One region of the Stenotrophomonas sp. Ker107b genome, then DNA from elsewhere that is predicted to be linked to it. Evidence: predicted binding sites of a transcription regulator. Region 1 holds the regulator's gene; the other holds the start of a gene.
The links. The regulator FliA, encoded in region 1, starts transcription of late flagellar genes. The targets are predictions, from matches to a motif close to TAAAGTTTNNCNNNCNNNGGCCGATAA.

Region 1 (3,382 bases):
CCGGGGTGGCCGGGCCGTTCACGTCGAACTGTGCGATCAGCTCCGGCGGGGCATAGCCCGGCTCGGTGCCGGCCGAGACCGAATCCAGCATCGACTGCAGGTAGTCCAGCGACTGCTGGGCCGCGTCGAAGTGATGGGCCTGCAGCGTGGCCTGGCCCGAGCGTGCCATGCCCAGGGTTTCCTCGGCGGCGTGGCACAGCTCCACCATCGCCTGGATGCCGAGGAAGCCCGCGCCGCCCTTGAGCGTGTGGAACCCGCGGAACACGGCGTTGAGCTGGTCACTGTCCTGGGGCGCCTGCTCCAGCGACACCAGCTGTTCGCCGAGGCGATCCAGGATCTCCTGGGCCTCGAGGATGAAGTCGGCAGCGATATCGTCTGGAACAGCACTCATGATCGTTAAAGTCCCAAATCGGAGAGCAGGTCGTCAGCGTCGACCTGTGAAACCTGGTGGCGGTCCAGACCGGTTACGGCCGGGCCGGCCAGGCCGTTGTCACGCTTGTGCGCGGTGTCGTCCTGCGGCGGCAGCCCGAGTGCACCGAAGCCCTCATGCACGCGACGCACGATGCCCACCACGCGGCGGATGATCTGCCCGGTGAGATCCTGGTAGCTCTGGGTGAGCGCGATCTCGGTCAGGTTGTGGCGGATGCGGTCCAGCTGCTGGTCCTGGTCGGCCGTCAAGCCATTGGCGCGCAGCTGCTCGGTGAGCGTGCGGCATTCTTCGGCCAGGTCCAGGGTGCGGTGGGTGGCCTGTTCGGTCATCGCCACCACGTGATCCAGGCGCGCGCAGGCATCGTCCAGTTCGCCGGCTTCGCTGGGCAGGCTGGGCAGCTCGCCCAGTGCCTGGCCCAGCTCGCGGGCGAGCCGGTTCAACCCGGCCATCATCGGCTGGGTGCGCAGCGCGGCGAGTGCGTCGATTTCCTGACGCCACGCGGCTTCGTCACCCGATTCCAGCGCGGCCAGTGCATCCTGCAGGCGCTGCACCAGCGCTGATTTGTCGCTCAGGGTTTCCATCAGGCGCTCGCCGCCAGACGCTCGAAGATCTTGCCGAGCTTTTCTTCCAGGGTCTGGGCGGTGAACGGCTTGATGATGTAGCCGTTGACGCCGTTCTGGGCCGCTTCGATGATCTGCTCGCGCTTGGCTTCAGCAGTCACCATCAACACCGGCAGCGTCTTGAGCTTGGCGTCGGCGCGGATGGCCTTGAGCAGGTCGATGCCCGTCATCACCGGCATGTTCCAGTCGGTGACCACGAAATCGAACGGCTGGCTCTGCAACAGCATCAGCGCGGCATGCCCGTCCTCGGCTTCGGCCGTGTTGGTGAAGCCCAGATCGCCCAGCAGGTTCTTGACGATACGACGCATGGTCGAAAAATCGTCGACGATCAGGATACGCATGTTCTTGTCCAAAGCTCTTTCCTCGGTCTTAATGGTTCTCGAGGCCGGCGTCGGCCGCCTCGAAGATTTTCAGTCGGCCACGCAGGCGCAGCACGGCCTGGCCATGGATCTGGCACACGCGCGATTCGCTGACGCCCAACACGGCGCCGATCTCTTTCAGGTTCAGTTCCTGCTCGTAATACAGCGACAGGACCAGCTGTTCGCGCTCGGGCAGCAGCCCGATCGCGTTGCCCAGCTCGCGCCCGAACTCGCCACGCTCCAACACCTGCTGCGGGGTCGGGCCGCCCTGGGCGACGGTGTCCAGCTCGCCCTGGTCTTCGATCCGTGATTCCAGGCTCAGCACCTGGCCGCGCGAGGCATCTTCCATCAGGCGCAGGTAGTCCGGCAGCGGCATGTCCATCGCGGCCGCCACTTCGGTGGCGCTGGCGGCGCGTCCGGTGCTCTGTTCGAGCCGGCGGATGGTGGCGGCGGCGTCGCGGGCCCGGCGATGGACCGAGCGCGGTACCCAGTCACCACGGCGGATCTCATCGATCATCGAGCCGCGGATGCGGATCGAGGCATAGGTCTCGAACGAGGCGCCCTGGTCGGCGTCATAGCTGCGCGACGCTTCGATCAGGCCCATCATGCCGGCCTGGATCAGGTCGTCGACCTCCACGCTGGCGGGCAGACGTGCCGCCAGATGGTGGGCGATGCGGCGGACCAGGTCCGAGTGCTGGGCAATGCACTCGTTCGCGGCGACCCGCTGGACCTCTTTGTATTGTGCGGCGCCTTTCATGCGGTCACCCCGCGTTGCTTGAGGATGCGTTCCAGGAAGAACTCGACGCCACCACGCGGCTCGGTCGGGGCCTGCCAGCGTGCGGTACGGCGTGCGATCTCGGTCAAGGCCAGCGCCGACGGGCTGGACGGGTAGGCCTTCACCACCGGCTGCTGGCGCTGGACCGACAGGCGCAGCCAGTCGTCCTGCGGCACACAGCCGAGGTAGTTGAGCGACACATCGGCCAGGAACTTCTCGCAGACGCGGGTCAGCTTTTCGTACAGCACCCGGCCTTCATTCGGGTCGCGCACCATGTTGGCGACCACCTGGATCCGGTCCACGCCGCGTTCGCGCGAGAGGACTTTGATCAGGGCGTAGGCATCGGTGATCGAGGCCGGCTCGTCGCAGACCACCACCACGGTGTCCTGGGCGGCCTGGCAGAAGGTCAGCACGCCGTCGGTGATGCCCGCGGCCGTGTCCACCACCATGATGTCCAGTTCGCGCTCCAGCTCGGAGAACACGTTGACCAGGCCGATGTGCTCGGCCTGCTGCAGCTCGGCCATGTTGCGGCGGCCCGAGGCCGCCGGCACCACCAGCACGCCGCCGGGGCCTTCGATGATGACCTCCTCCAGCGTGCAGCGCCCGGCGACCAGGTCGGCCAGGGTCACGGTCGGCTTCAGGCCCAGGATCACATCGACGTTGGCCAGGGCCAGGTCGGCATCCAGCAGCAGGGTACGTTTGCCCATGCTGGCAAGCGCCACGGCCAGATTGGCCGAAACGTTCGTTTTGCCCACGCCGCCCTTGCCGCCGGTGACGGCGATGGTGCGGACCGGGCCCAGCGGCTGGCTTCGGGTAGCCGACAACGGGAAGGTCTGGGTCAGCTTGGCGTACTCACGCGACGGCATGGTTCAACTCCGGGTTGCAGGGCATATCGGCCGCGCGGCGCAAATCTTCAAGGCGAAGTACAAGATTGGCCGCGCTGGCACGGTGCAGGTCTTCAGGAACGTCCTGGCCATCGGTGATCCAGGTGATCGGCAGGCGGTGGTCGACGGCCACCGACAGGGCGGTACCGAAGCGGCCGGTCTCATCCAGCTTGCTCAGCACCACGCCCTGCGGGTTGGCGGCGCTGAAGCGGCGGACCACCTCGTCCATGTCGCCGAAACTGGTGTTGGCCGGCAGCACCAGCAGGGTGCGGATCTGCTCGGCGGCCCGCAGCCACTGCAGCTGGGCGGCCAGG
Region 2 (3,382 bases), on a different contig from region 1:
CGGCGTTCTGGCGGACCGTGGAGGTCAGCTCTTCCATCGAGGCAGCGGCCTCTTCCAGATTGGCCGCCTGCTGCTCGGTGCGGCGCGACAGATCGCTATGGCCTGCGGCCAGTTCCTGTGCGGCATCGTTGATGCTGCCGGCTGCCCCCTGGATCTGCTGCACGATGCCGGTCAGCTGGACAGCGGTTACCGTGGCATCGTCGCGCATCTGCGCGAACACACCCTCGTAGTGGCCGTCCATGCGCGAGGTCAGATCGCCGGTGGAGATCGCACGCAGCACCTGCGACAGGTCGGCGATGCTGCTCTGCGAGCTGGCCATCATCCCGTTCAACTGGGCGACCATCGCGCGGAACTGGAACTGGAAGCTCTGCTCGGTACCACGCACCGAGAAATCACCGGCGCGCGCAGCCGACGCCAGCGTCTCGATCTGCTGGTTGATCGCCATCAGGCTGTCCTTGACGGTCGCCATGGTGGTGGTCAGCACGGCCTTTTCGCCGGGATAGGTGTCCAGATCGCGGCTCAGGTCGCCGATCGCATAGCGCTGCATCACCTCGACCATGTGGAACTCCACGGCCACGTGTGACCCGACCAGCTCATTGGTGGCGCGGATCATGCGCCCGAAATCGCCGGGGAAGGCGGCTTCGTCCATGCGGTAGCTGATGGCGCCGGCTTCATGCTGGCGGGCCATGTCCAGCTGCGCAGTGATCGCGCCCTGGACGGTCTGGCGGACCGTGGCCATGGCGTTGCCCAACTGGGTGATCTCGTCGCGGCCGCCCAAGCGGAAGTCCTGCTCCAGGTCACCCTTGGCCATGCGGGTCGCCAGACCGACGGCGCGGGCCAGCGGGCCGGTCAGGCTGCGTCCGATCAGGATCGAGGCCGTGATGCCGACCACCAGCGCGATCGCGCCCAGCACCAACAACTGCAGGAAGGTGCGCTCACCCAGCCGGATCGCTTCGGCGGCGGCCTCGCGGCTCTGCTTTTCTTCATAGTCCACGCCATCGCCCAGCGCCTTGTTCCAGGCATTGGCGGCTTCCTGCACGGCGCCCAGGGTCAACGCAGTGGCAGACGCAAAATCCCCCTGCTTGAGCTGCTCGCTCATCTGCTTGTTGAGCGGGCGCGCCACCGCGCGGGCCGCCGCGATGGCGTCGCCGATCGCTTTGTCTTCGGCGCTGGTGGGCAACGCCTGGTAGGCGGCCCAGCTGGCTTCATAACGCTTCACCAGATCGGCGATGCGCACTTCGTCATCAGCCAAACGGTCGCCCTGGCGGATCAGCATCTCACGCCGCACCACCATCATCTGGTTGTTGGCATCGAGCATGTCCGACAGCATCCGGACCTTGGCCACATTGACCTCGACCACCTGCTGCATCGACTGTTTCTGTTCCGCGCTGCCGGTTGCGCCGATGGCGACGACCGCAGCCACCAGCAGCAACAACAGGCCGAAGCCCAGGCCAAGCCGCCAGACAACGCTGACGTTCCGCAAATAATCCATGACAACTTCCAAACGTGGGGGGTGCACTGGTATCGGCCTTCCCTGGGCGGCCTTGATCCGTGGGCGTGTTGACGGGTGAATGGGTTCACGTAGTGGACACATTGGCCGGGCCGGTGCCCACACTCAGCCGCGCGTCAGGCTTTTCACGGCCGCTGCGCATGCCCGGCAGGCATGGTGGAAGCACGTCTCTCCTGGAATCGCCGATGACCCTTCGCCTGCACCAGATCGCCCGCCTGTCCGCCCTCGCCCTGGCGCTGGCCGCCCCTGTCTGGGCGGTCGCCCAGACAGCACCTTCCGCGGCACCGGCGACCGCCACGGCCGACACGCCGCTGGCCACCGGGCCGCGCTCGGACCTGCATGCCCAGGTGCTGCTGGACCGCGCGCACTTCTCTCCAGGGCAGATCGATGGCGAAGTGGGTTCCAACCAGAGGCGCGCCGTGTCCGGTTTCCAGGCCGCACGCGGGATCAAGGTGACCGGTGAGCTGGACGATGCGACCTGGAAGGCCCTGCAGCCGGACAGTGCCCCGCCGCTGGTGCGCTACACGCTGACCGCCGAGGATGTTGCCGGCCCGTTCCAGCCCGTGCCGAAGGGGCCGGCCGAACAGGCCAAGCTGACATCGCTGGGCTTCGGCTCGGTGGAAGAAGCACTGGGCGAACGCTTCCACGCCTCACCCGACCTGCTGAAGACGCTCAATCCCGGTGTGGACCTGGGCAAGGCCGGCAGCGTGATCCAGGTGCCGAACATCGCGGTCACGCCGCTGGCCAAGGCCAGCAAGCTGGTGATCGACAAATCCGGCTCGACGCTGCGGCTGTTCGATGCCGACGGCAAGGTGTATGCGCAGTTCCCAGTGTCCTCGGGCAGCAAACATGACCCGTTGCCGATCGGCAAGTGGAAGATCCTCGGCATCTCGCGCGATCCGACCTTCCACTACAACCCCAAGCTGTTCTGGGACGCCAAGGCCAGCGACAGCAAGGCGGTGCTGCCGCCGGGCCCGAACAATCCGGTCGGCGTGGTCTGGATCGACATTTCCAAGCCACATTACGGCCTGCACGGCACACCCGAGCCTGGCCACGTGGGCAAGACCGAGTCGCATGGCTGTGTGCGCCTGACCAATTGGGATGCGCTGCAGGTGGCCGATGCGGTGGATGCCTCCGTGCCCGTCGTGATGCAGGAGTAAGCGCATGAAGACCCTGCGACTGCTGGCGGTGGGCCTGGTGATCGGTGTGGTCGGCTATTGGTTGCTGGGGCCAGGACCCTCGGCCCGCCTCGGCGCCGCCGAACCGGCCAAGGTGGGATCGGCCACGAGTTCCACCCGTGCCGGACTCGACGCACCGCCGCCGCCATCCCCCCCGGCCCGCGCACCCGCACCGATCCCGACCACGCCCCTGCCGCCCGCGCCTGATGCGGGCGGTGTCGCACCGCCCCCTGCGGATGCCACCGGCGCCCTGTTGCTGCCGGTGCAGGGCATCCGTGCGGACCAGTTGCAGGACACCTTCACCGATGCGCGCAGCGAGGGCCGCGTGCACGATGCCATCGACATCCTGGCGCCGAACGGCACGCCGGTGCTGGCCGTCGCCGACGGCACCGTCGAGAAACTGTTCGACAGCGTGCGCGGCGGTCTCACCGTGTACCAGTTCGAACCGAGCGGTCGGTACTGCTATTACTACGCCCATCTGGACCGCTACGCCGACGGTCTGGCGGAGAAAAAGACGGTCAAGCGTGGTGAGGTGATCGGCTACGTCGGCAGCACGGGCAATGCCAGCCCGGAAGCGCCCCATCTGCATTTCGAGATCCATGTACTGGGCCCGGAAAAGCAGTGGTGGACGGGCGAATCGATCAACCCCTATCCGGTGCTGACCGGCCGGCAGGCGCTCTGATCAACGCGGGCT

Region 2: the regulator FliA is predicted to act here: its motif matches at 1,522-1,548, upstream of ACWV8V_RS17385 (methyl-accepting chemotaxis protein).

The regions. Positions count from the first base shown of each region.
Region 1 covers NZ_JBSPHX010000001.1:1,056,855-1,060,236, forward strand. Annotated here, with positions in the region: gene ACWV8V_RS04965 (chemotaxis protein CheA) at 1-391, opposite strand, end outside; gene ACWV8V_RS04970 (protein phosphatase CheZ) at 397-1,011, opposite strand; gene cheY (chemotaxis response regulator CheY) at 1,011-1,403, opposite strand; gene ACWV8V_RS04980 (RNA polymerase sigma factor FliA) at 1,420-2,166, opposite strand; gene ACWV8V_RS04985 (MinD/ParA family ATP-binding protein) at 2,163-3,050, opposite strand; gene ACWV8V_RS04990 (AAA family ATPase) at 3,037-3,382, opposite strand, start outside.
Region 2 covers NZ_JBSPHX010000004.1:18,297-21,678, forward strand. Annotated here, with positions in the region: gene ACWV8V_RS17385 (methyl-accepting chemotaxis protein) at 1-1,492, opposite strand, end outside; gene ACWV8V_RS17390 (L,D-transpeptidase family protein) at 1,726-2,670, shown strand; gene ACWV8V_RS17395 (M23 family metallopeptidase) at 2,675-3,370, shown strand; gene ACWV8V_RS17400 (DUF6966 domain-containing protein) at 3,371-3,382, opposite strand, start outside.